One region of the Streptomyces sp. NPDC091376 genome, then DNA from elsewhere that is predicted to be linked to it. Evidence: riboswitches for the same ligand, from Rfam matches in the RefSeq annotation. Region 1 holds a riboswitch; each other region holds the start of a gene.
The links. Region 1 has a riboswitch for cobalamin ahead of metE (5-methyltetrahydropteroyltriglutamate--homocysteine S-methyltransferase). Riboswitches for the same ligand answer to the same signal wherever they lie in the genome.

Region 1 (4,160 bases):
CGAGCGGCTGGTCGTCGCGGACGAAGGACCAGGCGAGCATGGTGACCGGCCCGGTGAGCATGCCCTTGACCGGAAGGGCCGTGAGGGACTGCGCGTACGCCGTCCAGCGCACCGTCATCGGCTCGGGACGCGAGATGTCGCCGGCCAGGATCGGCGGGCGGACGTAACGGGTGCCGTAGGACTGGACCCAGCCGTGTTGGGTGGCGAGGTAGCCGGTGAGCTGCTCGGCGAAGTACTGCACCATGTCGTTGCGCTCGGGCTCGCCGTGCACCAGGACGTCGATGCCGGTCTTCTCCTGGAAGGAGATGACCTCCTGGATCTCCGCCTTGATGCGCTCTTCGTACCCGGCGGTGTCGATGCGGCCGGCACGCAGGTCGGCGCGTGCGGTACGCAGTTCGGTGGTCTGCGGGAACGACCCGATGGTCGTGGTCGGCAGCAGCGGCAGGCCGAGGTGGGCGCGCTGGGCGGCGGCACGTTCGGCGTACGGCTGGGAGCGGCGGGCGTCGGCACCGGTGACGGCGGCGGCGCGGGAGCGCACGGCCGGGTCGTGGGTGATGGGTGACGCGGCGCGGGAGGCCAGGTCGGCCCGGTTCGCGGCGAGTTCGCCCGCGATGGCGTCCGTGCCCTGGGCGAGGCCCTTGGCGAGGGTGACGGTCTCCGCCGTCTTCTGCCGGGCGAAGGCGAGCCAGCGCAGGATCTGCGGGTCGATGTCGTGCTCCGCGGCGGCGTCCAGCGGCACGTGCAGCAGCGAGCAGGAAGCGGAGACGTCGACCCGGTCGGCCAGCCCCAGCAGGGTGCCGAGTGTCGCCAGCGACCTGCTCAGGTCGTTCACCCAGATGTTGCGTCCGTTGACGACGCCCGCGACCAGGCGCTTGCCGGGCAGCCCGCCGACCGCGGCGAGGTCGTCGAGGTTGGCGGCTGCCGCCTCGGTGAAGTCCAGCGCGAGTCCCTCGACGGGCGCCTTGGCGAGGACGGGGAGGGCGTCGCCGAGCCGGTCGAAGTAGGAGGCGACCAGCAGCTTCGGCCGGTCCGTGAGCGCCCCGAGGTCGCGGTAGGCGCGGGCGGCGGCGTTCAGTTCGGCGGGGGAGCGGTCCTGGACGAGGGCGGGCTCGTCGAGCTGCACCCACTCGGCGCCGGCCGCGCGCAGGTCGGCGATCACCTCGGCGTACACGGGGAGCAGCCGGTCGAGCAGTGTGAGCGGGTCGAAGTCCGCGGCGACGCCGGGGGCGGGCTTGGCCAGCAGGAGGTAGGTGACCGGGCCGACGAGGACGGGCCGGGCGGTGAGGCCCTGGGCGAGAGCTTCCTTGAACTCGTCGACCTGCTTCGTGGAGTCGGCCGTGAAGACGGTGTCGGGGCCCAGCTCGGGGACCAGGTAGTGGTAGTTGGTGTCGAACCACTTGGTCATCTCCAGCGGCGCCACGTCCTGGGTGCCGCGGGCCATGGCGAAGTAACCGTCCAGGGCGTCGGCCGCGACGGCGTCGCGGTGCCGGGCGGGGACGGCGCCGACCATCACGCTGGTGTCGAGAACGTGGTCGTAGTACGAGAAGTCGCCGGTGGGCACCTCGTGGATGCCGGCGGCGGCGAGCTGCTGCCGGTTGCTCCGCCGGAGTTCGGCGGCGGCCGACCGGAGGGCGTCGGCGCTGACGCGGCCCTTCCAGTAGCCCTCGATGGCCTTCTTCAGCTCCCGGTCGTGTCCCTGGCGGGGGTAGCCGTACACGGTGGCCCGTGCTGCCGCGGCTGCGGACTTCGTTGTCACGGAGATCTCCTTCGCGAGATGAATCCCTGAGATCCCGGGAACGGGACGAGAGCGCGAAGGGTGACGGACCCGGACGGCCACGACCCCGCGCGGCAAAAGCACGGTCGTTCCGTCTGGTGTGTTCGCCGACCCGCCCTCGAGGTCACCGGGATGTCCACGCACGGAACGGTCCGCACGCGGGCAGTTGGCAGGTCTTCGGACTCGCGGGCACGTCCTCCTCGCCGGAGGACACCTACTGGCCGTCGCTTCCCAGCCCCTTACCGGGCCCAGTGCGTATGACGGCGGTCGTTCCCGCTCACCGCTGCGGGGCAGTCCCGGATTCCCACCGGGTTCCCTCTTACGACGCATCCCGCCTGGCGGACGGGGCGAACCAGCTGCACCGGCCAGCCTACGGGGCGGCACCTCACCGCAGGGCACCGTGTCCGTCATTCGGACGAAGGGAAAAGGCACGACGCGGACGACGCGGACGACGAGGAGGGGCGTGTGAGGCGAGGCACGTGAGGCGAGGCACGTGAGGCGAGGAACACGCCGGGGCGGGAAGCGCCCTCCGTGCGCTTCCCGCCCCGCTACCGGACGCCGGCCCCTCAACCCGCGCCCGGCCAAGGTGCCGAGTCCGGCGCACCAGGGCCCTCCCGGCCCCGGTGCCCGCAGCTCAACCCTGGTCGTACGTATGGAATCCGCGGCCGGACTTGCGACCGAGGAGTCCCGCCTCCACCATCCGCTGCAGCAGTGGGGGAGGGGCGTACAGAGGCTCCTTGAACTCCTCGTACAGCGACTCCGCGATCGAGGCCACCGTGTCCAGGCCGATCAGGTCCGCCAGCTTCAGTGGTCCCATGGGATGGGCGCAGCCCAGCTCCATCCCGGCGTCCACGTCGCAGGCGGAGGCGAAGCCCGACTCCGTCATGCGGATCGCGGACAGCAGGTACGGGACGAGCAGGGCGTTGACGACGAAGCCGGCCCGGTCCTGGGAGCGGATCACGGTCTTGCCGAGGGCACAGGTCGCGAACTCCTCGACCGTGGCGACCGTCTCGGCCGACGTATGCAGGGACGTCACGACCTCCACCAGCGGCAGCACGGGCACCGGATTGAAGAAGTGCAGTCCCACCACCCGGTCGGCGCGATGCGTCGCCATGCCCAGCCGCATGACCGGAAGGGAGGAGGTGTTGGTCGCCAGCACCGCCGCCGGATCCTCCACGATCTTGTCGAGTGCGACGAAGACCTCGGTCTTGGCGTCGGGGTTCTCCACGACCGCCTCGACGACGAGCTGCCGGTCGGCCAGATCGTCCAGGCTGCCGGTGAAGACCGTGCGGGCCAGGGCGTCCTGCGCCGCCGCACGCTCCAGCTTCCCGCGCCGGACAGCGCGGTCCAGGGAGGCGGCGATCCGGTCCCTCGCGGCGCGGGCAGCGACCGCGTCCACCTCGCAGACCACGGTGTCCAGCCCGGCCCTCGCGCAGACCTCGGCGATCCCCGCCCCCATCTGCCCGCCGCCGACGACACCGACGCGCGTGATGCCCGCGTTCACGCCTGCACCTCCGGCCTGCGCACGAGGTGGCGGGTGTAGGCGTCCGGGGTGAAGAACAGCGGCAACTCGCCCGTCATCGCGGTCCGTTCGAAGAGGGCGCGAATGTCGTCGACGGGCGCCCAGGGGTACTCGGCGCCGAGCGCCGTGATCTCGTCGTCGAGCAACTCCGTCACCGTCTCGCGGTCGATGACCCGGTGGCGCAGCCACTGCCAGATCTGCACGCGGGCGATCTCAGCGGTGGCGGCGTCCTCCATCAGCCCGCTGATGGCGACGGCGCCCTGACCGCGCAGCCAGGCGGCGTAGTACCGAAGGGCGACGGCGATGTTGGTGCGCACCCCGTCCGCGGTGGGCGGGCCGCTGATCCGTCGCACGGACAGCAGGTCGGCCGCAGTCACCTCCACGTCGTCGCGGGTGCGGTCCATCTGGTGGGGCCGGTCGCTGAGGACGCCGTCGAACACCTCGCGGCAGGTGGGGACGAGGGCGGGGTGGGCGACCCATGAGCCGTCGAAGCCGTCCTCCGCCTCCCGCTCCTTGTCGAGGCGCACCTTGGCCAGCGCGGCCTCGTTCGCGTCCGGGTCCTTGCCGGGGACCTGTGCGGCCATGCCGCCGATGGCGTGCGCGCCGCGCCGGTGGCAGGTGCGGACCAGCAGCTCGGTGTAGGCGCGCATGAACGGGGCCGTCATGGTGACCCGGGCGCGGTCGGGGAGGAGGAAGTCGGTGCGGTGGCCGAACGTCTTGATCAGGCTGAAGAGGTAGTCCCAGCGGCCGGCGTTCAGCCCGGCGCTGTGTTCGCGCAGTTCGTAGAGGATCTCCTCCATCTCGAACGCGGCGGTGATCGTCTCGATGAGGACGGTGGCGCGGATCGTGCCGCGCGGGATGCCG
Region 2 (4,160 bases), on a different contig from region 1:
ACACGCGGCGGAAGCCACCCGCAGCAGGTCGATGTGACCGCGCGTGGTGAGCAGGGCTGTACGCAACATGGCGCAGAACGTAGCGACCGGTTCCGCCACCGGTCAACGCCGTCTCGTACTGCGGACGCGCGATCCTGCGGGATGGGCGAGAGGATGGAGGTATGCCCGACGCCTTCACCACCCGAGTTCTGAACGTGGCCACCGGCACGGCGGAGGCCGTGACGGATCTGACGCGCGAGTGCGCGGAATTCCTCGACGAGACCGCCGACGGTCGCGACGGCCTGCTCCATGTGTTCGTGCCCCACGCCACCGCGGGGATCGCGGTCATCGAGACCGGCGCGGGCAGCGACGACGATCTGCTGGCCGCACTGCACGTCCTGCTCCCCGCCGACGACCGCTACCAGCACCGCCACGGCAGCCCGGGCCACGGCCGCGACCACGTCCTGCCCGCGCTCGTGCCGCCGCACGCGACGCTGCCGGTCATCGGCGGCCGGCTGGAGCTCGGCACCTGGCAGTCGGTCTGTCTGGTCGACACCAATAAAGACAAAGGCAACCGTCAAGTGCGGTTGAGCTTCCTGGGCTGATCGCAGCCTCCTTCCTCGAGGACATCCTGCGACTCGACTTCCGCCCGGAGCTGGACGCCTGGCGCACCATGCCGATGCGCGCGCTCGTCGTCGCGAACCGCACGGTGGACGGGGCAGTCCGGCAGTTCGTCGTCGACGCCAGGCCGAGCGGCGTACGCGGCACCGCCTCCGACCCGGTCGACGTCCCGGCCGCGTACGAACTGGACGACCTGACTTACGGCATCCTGTGGGCCATGTCGGGATTCGAGGCGGCCCTGCTCGGCGACGACCAGGTCCTGCACACCTCGCTGGCTTCGCTCACCGCTTCCCCAGGCTCGCCGCTCGCCTCCGACCACGGCCTGACCGAAGTGTCCACGATGCTGATCGGCTCGGAGACCGCGGCCCGGTACATCCTGGGCCACCGTGACCACCTGGGCGACGCACCCGTCTTCTGGACCAGGGAACCGCGCGGTGAGGAGGCCGCCACCTGGCTGTTCTTCCGGCACAAGTACCGCTACCTCGAACGAATGGCGCCCCGGCGTCCAGGCGGTACCAGCGGCCGGGGGTTCTGCGTCCCCGAGACGGCGGTCGCCTCCTCGCCGGCGTACGAGCGCGTTCTGCTTTTCCTCGCCATCGCCCTCATGGAGTCCGTCGGCATCCGCACCTGGGTCACCGGCGACGGAGGCTTCGCCCACACCGACGGTTTCGCCCTCTCCCGGGCGCCGGGCTGTCATCGCCTCACGGGTACGGACCGAGGGAGCTGGGCGAAGACGTACGTCACCAACGTCGAGGCGTTCGGCGCCGGCACTCTCGCCCATGACCCCGCCACCGGCGGGATACTTCCGCACATCCACGTCTCCGCCGGCCTGAGGGCTCAGTCCGCCGACGGCAGGACGAGCCACCTCCTCAGCGCCAAGGTCCAGTTCCTCGGCGAGCTGCTGATCGTGGAGGTCACGTCGCCCACGATGACCTGGCCCCGGAACCCCGACCTCTACGACGTGCCGCTGCTCACGTTCGGCTGAGCGGCAGGAGCCGCCGGAGCCAGTGGTGGGTGGGCGCGATCACCTTGATCGCATCCGCCAGCCAGGCGCGTGCCGGAGCGTCGAGCAGCGGCAGTACCGCCTCGAAGTCGGTCTCGTCCTTGTCCCGGGTCGCCTTCGCCTTGTAGAAGAGCTGGACCTCGGGCGCGAGATACGGGATGCCTGTCGCGCTCCGTGCGCCCGAGCTGGTCGATCGGGAGCCGGATCGCCGGGGTGCGCCGCGAGACCCACGGCTGTCCGGGGACGTCGTCAGTGACGGCGCCCTGGCCGTCTCGGAGCTCGTGGCGAACGCGTACGAGCACGCGTGCGGCCCGTACGAGGTGCATGTCCGCTCGGCCGCCGGCAGATACATGAGATTCATGACAGGGACCCTCTGCTCCCCGCGGGCCTCTACCGCGGTGACACGTCGTCGGATCCCGAACCGGTCGAGGAGGCAGGCGGGTTGCTCGTCGAGCGTGGACGGGGCCTGCGCATCGTGAACGAGCTGGCCCAAGGGCAGTGGGGCCTGCTCGCCGGGCCGGCGGTGCTGACCACCTTCCGCCGGGCCGCGCGCAAGGCCCGCTTCCGTGCGCCGGTGCGCTTCGCTGACCCTCGGACGGCGGATTCCGAATCACGCTGACCAGCCGACTTCTGGCGGATGACCCCCCAGCACTGGATTTACTAGGACGTCCAACTATATATTCGAGAGGTAAGCCCGCGGTGCAGGGAAGCCGGTGTGAATCCGGGACGGTCCCGCCACTGTGACCGGGGAGTACGTCGTCGAGCGATACGCCACTGACGAGCTGGATGTCGGGAAGGCGGACGGCGCGCGCTGATCCGGGAGTCAGGATACCGGCCGTGGGGTGTTCCGTGTTGTCCACGAGGATGGAGCTGACACGCATGGCACCGGTGTGTACCCACGACCCTGGTGAGCCTGTCGTCTGACGGGGCTCCGGCCATACGCGATCTCGCGCCCCCGGCACCCGTACGCCACCCGCGTGCGTGTGCGAGGCCGGCGCGCCATCCTCGGATCCCTCCTGACGAGAGCAGGCAGTCATGGTCCGCGAGCATGAACGCGCCCCCGTGCGCGAGTTGACGCACTTCGTCGGCGGCAAGCACACCCCGGGAACATCGGGGTCCTACGGCGAGGTGTACGACCCCAACACCGGCGAGGTCCAGGCCCTGGTGCCGCTGGCGAGCCGGGCCGAGACCGAGGCGGTGATCGCCGACGCCGCCCAGGCGCAGGGTGCGTGGGGGGAGTGGAATCCACAGCGCCGCGCCCGCGTTCTGATGCGGTTCCTGCAACTTGTGGAGCAGGAGAAGGACGATCTGGCCCGGCTGCTGTCCGCCGAGCACGGCAAGACGATCGCCGACGCGCACGGCGACATCCAGCGCGGCCTGGAGGTCGTGGAGTTCGCCGCCGGCATCCCGCATCTGCTCAAGGGCGAGTTCACCGACAACGCCGGCACCGGCATCGACGTCCACTCGCTGCGCGCCCCGCTCGGCGTGGTCGCCGGGATCACACCGTTCAACTTCCCCGCGATGATCCCCCTGTGGAAGGCCGCTCCGGCCCTGGCCTGCGGAAACGCCTTCATCCTCAAGCCGTCCGAGCGGGATCCGTCCGTTCCGCTGCGGCTCGCGGAGCTGTTCCTGGAGGCCGGCCTCCCGCCCGGGGTCCTGAACGTCGTCAACGGCGCCCGAGAGTCCGTCGAGACCCTCCTCGAAGACCCGCGCGTGGCGGCTCTCGGCTTCGTCGGCTCGACGCCGATCGCCGCGCACGTCTACGCGACCGCCGCCGCCAACGGCAAGCGCGCCCAGTGCTTCGGCGGCGCGAAGAACCACATGATCGTGATGCCGGACGCCGACCTCGACCAGGCCGTGGACGCCTTGATCGGTGCCGGGTACGGCTCGGCGGGGGAGCGCTGCATGGCGATCTCCGTCGCCGTCCCGGTGGGCGAGGACACCGCCGACGCGCTCGTGGCCCGGCTGAAGGAGCGCATCGGCTCGCTGAGGATCGGCCGCAGCGACGACCCCGAGGCCGACTTCGGTCCCCTGGTCGGCCGCGACGCCGTCGACCGGGTCCGCTCCTACGTCGACCTCGGAGTCGAGGAAGGCGCCGAACTTGTCGTGGACGGAAGGGACTTCGTCCTCCCCGGCCATGAGAACGGCTTCTTCGCCGGTGCCTCTCTCTTCGACCGGGTCACGCCCGCGATGCGCATCTACCAGGAGGAGATCTTCGGGCCGGTGCTGTGCGTCGCGCGCGCCGCCGACTACGAGGAAGCGTTGCGCCTGCCCAGCGAGCACACCTTCGGCAACGGCGTCGCCATCTTCACCCGGGACGGCGACACCGCCCGTGATTTCACCCGGCGCGTGAACACCGGCATGGTCGGCGTCAACGTGCCCATCCCGGTGCCGGTCGCCTATCACACCTTCGGTGGCTGGAAGCGCTCCGGATTCGGCGACCTCAACCAGCACGGTCCTGACGCCATCCGCTTCTACACCCGGACGAAGACGGTCACCTCGCGCTGGCCCGCCGGTCTCCGCGAAGGCGCGAGCTTCACGATTCCCACGATGGGTT
Region 3 (4,160 bases), on a different contig from region 1:
TCCCGGCCGACCGTCTCGTAGCCGAGCGAGGCGTCGTACGTGCTGGGGGTGTTGACCTGGAGGATCTCCGAGCACAGGTTGGACATGTTGATCCAGCCCGGGATCGGGTTGGACCGGTTCACCGTGTCTTCGAACAGCAAGTAGGGGTAGCCGGACTCGAACTGCAGCTCCGCGATCGTCTTGAAGAACTCGCGGGCGCTGAGCGTCGTCTTGCGGATGCGCGGGTTGGCGACCATCTCCTCGTAGTGCTCGCTGACCGACAGGTCGGCGAGCGGCTTGCCGTACTCGCGCTCGACGTCGTAAGGCGAGAACAGGTGCATGTCCTCGTTGCGCTTGGCCAGTTCGAACGTGATGTCGGGGACGACGACGCCGAGAGAGAGGGTCTTGATGCGGATCTTCTCGTCCGCGTTCTCCCGCTTGGTGTCCAGGAACCGCATGATGTCCGGGTGGTGCGCGTGCAGATACACCGCGCCTGCGCCCTGGCGGGCGCCGAGCTGGTTGGCGTAGGAGAAGGAGTCCTCCAGGAGCTTCATGACCGGGACGACGCCGGACGACTGGTTCTCGATCTTCTTGATCGGGGCGCCCTGTTCCCGCAGGTTGGTCAGCAGCAGTGCCACGCCGCCGCCCCGCTTGGACAGCTGGAGCGCGGAGTTGATACCGCGTCCGATGGACTCCAGGTTGTCTTCGACGCGCAGCAGGAAGCAGGAGACCAGCTCGCCGCGCTGCGCCTTGCCCGCGTTGAGGAAGGTGGGGGTGGCGGGCTGGAAGCGGCCGGTCATCATCTCGTCGACCAGGCGGGAGGCGAGGGTCTCGTCGCCGGCACCCAGGAACAGGGCGGTGGCGACGACCCGGTCCTCGTAGCGCTCCAGGTAGCGGGAGCCGTCGAAGGTCTTGAGCGTGTACGAGGTGTAGTACTTGAACGCGCCGAGGAACGTGCGGAAGCGGTGCTCGTGCGCGTACGCCTGCCGGTACAGGTCCTCCAGGAACTCCCACCGGTAGCGCCGGATCGGCGCATCCTCGTAATAGTCGTGTCCGACGAGGTAGTCGATCTTCTCCTTCAGCGATCCGAACTCCATCGTGTTGGGGTTCACGTGCTGGAGGAAGTACTGCCGCACGGCCTCTCGGTCCTTGTCGAACTGGATGCGGCCGTCGCAGTCGTACATGTTCAGCATGGCGTTGAGCGCGTGGTAGTCCTTGCGCGTGCCGACCGATTCGCGCGGGGCCGCGGGGACCGTGATCGCCGTGGTGACGGTGTTCATGCTGCCTGTCGCTCCGTCGTCCGCCTGGTCGACGAGTGTCGTGTCCAAAATTCCTGCAGCCCTTCCCTCACGGCGCGGACATCGCGGTCCGTGCCCAGCAGTTCGAATCGGTACAGCTCCGGGACCTGGCACTTCGCCGAGATCACCCGGCCGGCCAGGCAGTAGTCGGCGCCGAAGTTGGTGTTGCCGGAGGCGATGACCCCCCGCAGCAGCATCCGGTTGGCCTCGATGTTCAGAAAGCGGATCACCTGTTTGGGGACCGCGCCGGCGCGGGCGCCGCCGCCGTACGTCGGCGTGATCAGCACATACGGCTCGGTCACCGGCGGCATGCCCTCACGGCGTGGGTGCAGGGGGATGCGCGTGGCAGGCAGGTCCAGCTTCTCCACGAAGCGCCTGGTGTTCTCCGAGACGCTGGAGAAATACACGAGACCGCTCATCGGTCGCCGTCTCCTCTCGCTCGTTCCCGTCTTCGCCCAAGGACCGGGAGGGGAGGAGCGGCGCGGCAGGTGCGGCGAGGTACGGGGCGGCGGAGAACCGATACGCCTCACCCACGACCGTGCGTCTGCCACCTGGCCCTCCCTCGGGGCCTCGGAGCGCGCACACCGCTGTCCGGCGTACGCACCGGTGGCAGGTCTTCGGACTCGCGGGCGTGTCTCGTGTCGTACGAGACCCCTACTGGCCGTCGCTTCCCAGGCCCGGTACACCGGGCCCAGTGCGTATGACGGCGGTCGTTCCCGCTCACCGCTGCGGGGCAGTCCCGGTCTTGCACCGGGTTCCCTCTTGCGACGCCGAACACAGCTGCCCGGCGAACCACCAGCACCGCCAACACTACATCTAGAACACGGCGGGTGCATGCATCCCAGATGTTGTGTCGCACGTAAAAGTTAGGTATACCTAAGTCGGGCTGCGGTCGGACGAGTGCCGGCCCCTGGGAGTGCGTCCTGCCCCGGTGATGGCGCGTGCCTGTTGTGCTCGTCGGCGTATCTCCGTGACCAGTTCCGGCCGGGGACGCGAGGGGTCGGAAGGGGGCGACGTGATCTCCTGCGGCTCGGGTGACGCGTCGGCGTCGAGCGTCTCGGCCACGGAGTCCAGGAACTCGCCGAGGTCGGCCAGCGTGTCACGTAGCGTCCGCATCTTGGCGGTCTGGCTGCCGAGTTGTCTGCGCATGGCCAGCAGGCTCTCGAACTGCTTCTCGGACATGGCGATCACGGGCCTGCCGTCCACGACGACCTCTCGCGGTTTGCCGCGCACCATTGGCCCCCTTCTTGCCTTGGTTTTGGCGGTGCTGTGGGACGGGCCGGGACGCTTGTGGCGTCCCGGGCCACTGGGTTCCTCGGTCAGGAGGTGGGTAGCTCACTCCGGACGGTGCGGGCGGCGGCGACCAGGTTCTCCAGGGAGGCGCGGGTCTTCAGGCCGCAGTCGGGGTTGACCCACAGCCGTTCGGCGGGGATGGCCTTCAGTCCGGTGCGCAGCAGGTCCGCGGCCTCGTCGGTGCTCGGGGCACGCGGGGAGTGGATGTCGTACACGCCGGGGCCGGCTTCGCGCGGGTAGCCGTGGGCGGCCAGTTCGCGGGCGACCTGCATGTGGGAGCGGGCGGCCTCCAGGCTGATGACGTCGGCGTCGAGGTCGTCGATGGCCTGGGCGATGTCGCCGAACTCGGCGTAGCACATGTGGGTGTGGATCTGGGTGTCCGGACGTACCCCGCCGGTGGTGAGCCGGAACGCCTCGGTCGCCCAGTCGAGATAGGCGGCGCGGCCGGCGGTCCGCAGGGGCAGTGTCTCGCGCAGGGCGGGTTCGTCGACCTGGATGACGGAGGTGCCGGCGGCCTCCAGGTCGCCGACCTCGTCGCGCAGGGCGAGGGCGACCTGCCGTGCGGTGTCGCCCAGGGGCTGGTCGTCGCGGACGAAGGACCAGGCGAGCATGGTGACCGGCCCGGTGAGCATGCCCTTGACCGGAAGGGCCGTGAGGGACTGCGCGTACGCCGTCCAGCGCACCGTCATCGGCTCGGGACGCGAGATGTCGCCGGCGAGGATCGGCGGGCGGACGTAACGGGTGCCGTAGGACTGGACCCAGCCGTGTTGGGTGGCGAGGTAGCCGGTGAGCTGTTCGGCGAAGTACTGGACCATGTCGTTGCGTTCGGGTTCGCCGTGCACCAGGACGTCGATGCCGGTCTTCTCCTGGAAGGAGATGACCTCCTAGGATCTTCACCGGCCCGCCGCCGGACAGGCCCCAGGCAGGCGCAGGGCCCTCGGCGTGGACCGGTTCGCGCTCGACGATGTGCGGAACCATCGTGAGGCCCACCCGTCACGCGTACGGCTCCGAGGTCCCCACCTCGGTATGGAGACCCTGCGCTGCTCCGAGAACTGGGCTGCGCCGTTCGTGATCGTCGGCGCGCTCGTGCTCCTGGTGTGGATCGCGGTCAGGGCTGGTGACTTCGACCCACTCCTGGGTCGTCCGTTCGACGTGGGCCTGGTACGAGGGCGATCCTCCAGCGCCGGGCCTTCTCTGGAGCTGAACGCATGTGCTCCGGGAGTAACATCGGGGTTGTCCTTACGGAGGTCGGCGGACACCAACAAGGACAACCCGGAGCGTCAGGTGCGGCTCAGCTTCCTGGGGTGACCGAGCCGATCAAGATCGTCCTGGGTGTTGCCGCCCATTGTCCGTAGCTTCTATGGAGCCGGTGTCGATGCCGCAGGGGACAGTGACGATCGCTCGTCGAGTTCCGCGCAGTCGGATGCGTCCGTACGCCGGGCCTCCTACGACACGCGAATCTGCTGAGATCGGGATTCTGTTGATCACGCCGTCCACCTCGTCGTTGGAATGCGGTGAGGGCCGTGCGTGCGGATATGCGGCAGCGCGGTGGCTTTAAGATGGCGACTGCCTCGGCCGTACGAGACTCGC
Region 4 (4,160 bases), on a different contig from region 1:
ACGTGCTGAACTTCGACATGGCCCAGGAGCTCGCCGAGGACGAGGGCGTCCAGATCGCCAAGGTGCTGGTGAACGACGACGTGGCGGTCACGGACAGTCTGTACACGGCGGGCAGGCGCGGGACGGGTGCGACGCTGTTCGTCGAGAAGATCGCGGGTGCGGCGGCCGAGGAGGGTGCACCGCTGGAACGGGTCGAGGCCCTCGCCCGCCGGGTCAACGAGCGCTCGCGGAGCTTCGGTGTGGCGCTGAGCGCGGTCACGACGCCGGCCAAGGGCTCGCCCACGTTCGACCTGCCGTCCGGCGAGCTGGAGTTGGGGATCGGTATCCATGGCGAGCCGGGCCGTGAGCGGCGGCCGATGATGACGTCGCGGGAGATCGCGGACTTCGCCGTGAACGCCGTCCTGGAGGACCTGGAGCCGTCCAGTCCGGTGCTGGCGCTGGTGAACGGGATGGGAGCGACACCGCTGCTGGAGCTGTACGGGTTCACCGCGGAGGTGCACCGGGTGCTGGCCGAGCGCGGCGTGCCGGTGGCGCGGACCCTGGTCGGGAACTACGTCACCTCGCTCGACATGGCCGGCTGCTCGGTGACGCTGTGCGAGGCGGACGAGGAACTGCTGCGGCTGTGGGACGCGCCCGTGTCGACGCCCGGACTGCGCTGGGGCCGCTGACCATGGGAAACGAAGGAGACATTGTGCTCGACACGGACTTCTTCCGCCGCTGGATGACGGCCGCCGCCGACGCCGTGGGCCGTGAGGCCGGCCGGCTGACCGAACTCGACTCCGCGATCGGGGACGCCGACCACGGCATCAACATGCAGCGCGGTTTCACCGCGGTGACGGCCGCTCTGGAGAAGGACGCGCCGGATACCCCGGGTGCCGTACTGATCCTGTCCGGGCGGCAGTTGATCTCGACGGTCGGCGGGGCCTCGGGCCCTCTGTACGGGACGCTGCTGCGGCGGGCCGGCAAGGCCCTGGGCGACGATCCCGAGGTGTCCCCGGCGCAGCTCGCCGAAGCGCTGCGGGCCGGGATCGCCGCGGTGGCCCAGCTCGGCGGCGCGAAGGCCGGGGACAAGACGATGCTGGACGCGCTGGAGCCGGCGGCCGCGGCGCTGGACGAGTCCTTCGCGGCCGCCCGGGCCGCCGCCGAGGAGGGCGCGCTCGCGACCGTGCCGATGTTGGCGCGCAAGGGCAGGGCGAGCTATCTGGGCGAGCGCAGCATCGGGCACCAGGACCCGGGGGCGACGTCCTCCGCGCTGCTGATCGCTGCGCTCGAGGAGGTGGCGCGGTGAGTGCGGCGGGTCAGGTCGGCATCGTCCTCGTGTCGCACAGCGCTCAGCTCGCCGCGTCCGTCGCCGAACTCGCGCGGGGCCTCGCCGGCGGCGCCCCTTCGGTGCCTCTCGCGCCCGCGGGCGGTCTGCCGGACGGTGGGCTCGGCACCAGTTCGGAGCTGATCGCCGCTGCGGCGCGGGAGGTCGACCGTGGCGCGGGAGTGGCCGTACTGGCGGATCTCGGCAGCGCCGTGCTGACGGTGAAGTCGCTGCTGGCCGAGGGCGACGAACTGCCGGAGGGGACCCGGCTCGTGGACGCGCCGTTCGTCGAGGGCGCGGTCGCCGCGGTGGTCACCGCGGCGGCGGGAGGCGCTCTGGACGAAGTGGAGGCGGCGGCCCAGGAAGCGTACTCGTATCACAAGGTCTGACGGCGCGCCTCCGTGCGCGGCTTGTGATGTACCTGGTCAAAGCACTAATGTCGCACCGCCTTGGTGAACGGGAAACCGGTGCGGTACCGGTGCGGCCCTCGCCACTGTGATCGGGAAGTCCGGCTCCATCCGCAAGGAAGCCACTGGACCGCCGTGGGAGACCGCGGCGTCCGGGAAGGCGGAGCCCGGGCGGATTGACCCGTCAGCCAGGAGACCGGCCAAGGCGCGTTGTCCATCCACGAGGTGTTGGAGAGGGTCTCCCGACCATGCACATAGCCGAGGGGTATCTGCCCCCGTTGCACGCGGCCGCCTGGGGCGCCGCGTCCGCCCCCTTCGTCATCCACGGCGTCCGGGCGCTCACCCGTGAGGTCAAGGCCCATCCCGAGTCGACTCTGCTGCTCGGCGCCTCCGGGGCCTTCACCTTCGTCCTTTCCGCGCTGAAGATCCCGTCCGTGACCGGGAGTTGCTCCCATCCGACCGGTACGGGACTGGGCGCGATCCTGTTCAGACCACCCATCATGGCGGTACTGGGCACGATCACCCTGCTGTTCCAGTCGCTGCTGCTGGCCCACGGCGGGCTCACCACACTCGGCGCCAACGCCTTCTCCATGGCGATCGTCGGGCCCTGGGCCGGGTACGCGGTGTACCGGCTGCTGCGGCGGTTCGAACTGCCGCTGATGGTGAGCGTGTTCTTCGGCGCGTTCGTCGCGGATCTGTCCACGTACTGCGTCACCAGTGTGCAACTGGCGCTGGCGTTCCCCGACCCGGGCAGCGGCTTCGCCGGCGCACTCGCCAAGTTCGGCGGCATCTTCGCGATCACCCAGATCCCGCTGGCGGTCAGCGAGGGTCTGCTCACCGTGCTGGTGATGCGTCTCCTCGTCCAGTCGAGCAAGGGTGAGCTGACCCGGCTCGGTGTGCTGCTCCAGGGTGGGAACAAGAAGGAGGCCGCGGTCCGATGAGCCGTAACGCGAAGATCAACACACTGCTGCTGGTGATCGTGGCCGCGCTGGCCGTGTTCCCCCTCGTGCTGGGACTGGGCGACCACAAGGAGGAGCCCTTCGCCGGCGCGGACGCCGAGGCGGAGACGGCGATCACCGAGATCGCGCCGGACTACGAGCCCTGGTTCTCCCCGTTGTACGAGCCCCCGTCCGGCGAGGTCGAGTCCGCGCTGTTCGCCCTGCAGGCGGCGCTCGGCGCGGGGGTCCTGGCCTACTACTTCGGGCTGCGCAAGGGCCGCCGTCAGGGCGAGGCCCGTGCCGCGGCGGCCGCTCCCGGGGACGCATCGCGGGCAGCCGTCCCCTCCGACGGTCCCGCTGCCTGATCACCGGTGCTGCCGATCGACGCGGCGGCGCACAGCAGTCGCTGGCGCCGCCGCCATCCCTGCGAGAAGGCGGCGCTGGGACTCGGGCTGACGTTCTGTGCGATCTCACTGCCGCCGTGGCCGGGTGCCGTGCTGGTCGCCGCCGCCGCGCTCGCCGTGCTGCTCGGCCCGGCGGGTGTGGCGCCGCGGCAGCTGTGGCGGGCGTGGCGCGTTCCGCTGGGCTTCTGCGTGACGGGTGCGGCGCCGCTGCTGTTCGCCGTCGGCGGGCCGGACGGCTTCGTGGCGTTCGCGCCGGGCGGCCCGGCGCACGCGGGCGAGCTTCTGTTGCGGACGTCGGCCGCCTCGCTCGGGGTGCTGCTGTTCGCGTTCACCACTCCCGTGTCCGACGTCCTGCCGCGGCTGGTACGGGCGGGTGTTCCGGCGCCGGTGGTCGATGTCGCGCTCGTCATGTACCGCATCAGCTTCCTGCTGCTGGACACGGTCCACCGGATCCGTGAGGCGCAGGCCGCCAGGCTCGGGCACACCTCCCGGGCGGCCACGTGGCGTTCCCTCGCCGGGCTCGGCGCCACCGCCTTCGTGCGGGCCTTCGACCGGGCCCAGCGGCTCCACACAGGGCTGGCCGGGCGCGGCTACGACGGGACGCTGCGCGTACTGGTGCCGCGGGCGACGGTGTCCGCGCGCTTCCTCGCGGCCACCGCCGGGCTGCTCGCCGGGATCGTCGCCCTCACCTTCGTCCTGGAAAGGTCGGTCCTGTGAACACATCGCCCGTGGTGGAGCTGGCCGGCGCGGGATTCGCGTACGCCGACGACCCACCGGTGCTCAGTGGCGTCGACTTTGCCGTGGCCGCCGGCCGGTCCCTGGCGCTGCTCGGCCGCAACGGCAGTGGCAAGACGACCCTCATGCGGCTGCTCAGCGGCGGTCTGCGGTGCGCCGAGGGCCGGCTGCTGCTGGACGGCGAGCCGATCACGTACGACCGCAAGGGGCTGACCCGGCTCCGGTCGACCGTGCAGCTGGTCGTGCAGGACCCGGACGATCAGCTGTTCGCCGCGTCGGTCGGGCAGGACGTGTCGTTCGGGCCGATGAACCTGGGCCTGCCGGAGCGGGAGGTACGGGCGCGGGTCGCCGAGGCACTGGAGGCGCTGGA

Region 2: another riboswitch for cobalamin. It lies ahead of ACIQMR_RS18905 (CoA-acylating methylmalonate-semialdehyde dehydrogenase); the one in region 1 lies ahead of metE (5-methyltetrahydropteroyltriglutamate--homocysteine S-methyltransferase).
Region 3: another riboswitch for cobalamin. It lies ahead of nrdI (class Ib ribonucleoside-diphosphate reductase assembly flavoprotein NrdI); the one in region 1 lies ahead of metE (5-methyltetrahydropteroyltriglutamate--homocysteine S-methyltransferase).
Region 4: another riboswitch for cobalamin. It lies ahead of ACIQMR_RS15855 (energy-coupling factor ABC transporter permease); the one in region 1 lies ahead of metE (5-methyltetrahydropteroyltriglutamate--homocysteine S-methyltransferase).

What each region holds. Positions count from the first base shown of each region.
Region 1 is NZ_JBIVUF010000026.1:35,801-39,960, forward strand. Features, by position in the region: gene metE (5-methyltetrahydropteroyltriglutamate--homocysteine S-methyltransferase) at 1-1,756, opposite strand, end outside; cobalamin riboswitch at 1,925-2,146, opposite strand; gene ACIQMR_RS34520 (3-hydroxybutyryl-CoA dehydrogenase) at 2,409-3,278, opposite strand; gene aceB (malate synthase A) at 3,275-4,160, opposite strand, start outside.
Region 2 is NZ_JBIVUF010000008.1:79,151-83,310, forward strand. Features, by position in the region: gene ACIQMR_RS18880 (putative leader peptide) at 1-69, opposite strand, end outside; gene ACIQMR_RS18885 (secondary thiamine-phosphate synthase enzyme YjbQ) at 162-584, shown strand; gene ACIQMR_RS18890 (hypothetical protein) at 659-1,585, shown strand; gene ACIQMR_RS18895 (hypothetical protein) at 1,572-1,964, opposite strand; gene ACIQMR_RS18900 (hypothetical protein) at 2,046-2,222, shown strand; cobalamin riboswitch at 2,284-2,458, shown strand; gene ACIQMR_RS18905 (CoA-acylating methylmalonate-semialdehyde dehydrogenase) at 2,639-4,160, shown strand, end outside.
Region 3 is NZ_JBIVUF010000008.1:95,851-100,010, forward strand. Features, by position in the region: gene nrdE (class 1b ribonucleoside-diphosphate reductase subunit alpha) at 1-1,259, opposite strand, end outside; gene nrdI (class Ib ribonucleoside-diphosphate reductase assembly flavoprotein NrdI) at 1,256-1,696, opposite strand; cobalamin riboswitch at 1,868-2,089, opposite strand; gene ACIQMR_RS18975 (hypothetical protein) at 2,154-2,513, opposite strand; partial or broken gene ACIQMR_RS18980 (5-methyltetrahydropteroyltriglutamate--homocysteine S-methyltransferase) at 2,597-3,454, opposite strand; gene ACIQMR_RS18985 (hypothetical protein) at 3,597-3,878, shown strand.
Region 4 is NZ_JBIVUF010000006.1:338,459-342,618, forward strand. Features, by position in the region: gene dhaK (dihydroxyacetone kinase subunit DhaK) at 1-668, shown strand, start outside; gene dhaL (dihydroxyacetone kinase subunit DhaL) at 692-1,288, shown strand; gene ACIQMR_RS15850 (PTS-dependent dihydroxyacetone kinase phosphotransferase subunit DhaM) at 1,285-1,695, shown strand; cobalamin riboswitch at 1,712-1,933, shown strand; gene ACIQMR_RS15855 (energy-coupling factor ABC transporter permease) at 1,962-2,654, shown strand; gene ACIQMR_RS15860 (energy-coupling factor ABC transporter substrate-binding protein) at 2,651-3,016, shown strand; gene cbiQ (cobalt ECF transporter T component CbiQ) at 3,023-3,772, shown strand; gene ACIQMR_RS15870 (energy-coupling factor ABC transporter ATP-binding protein) at 3,769-4,160, shown strand, end outside.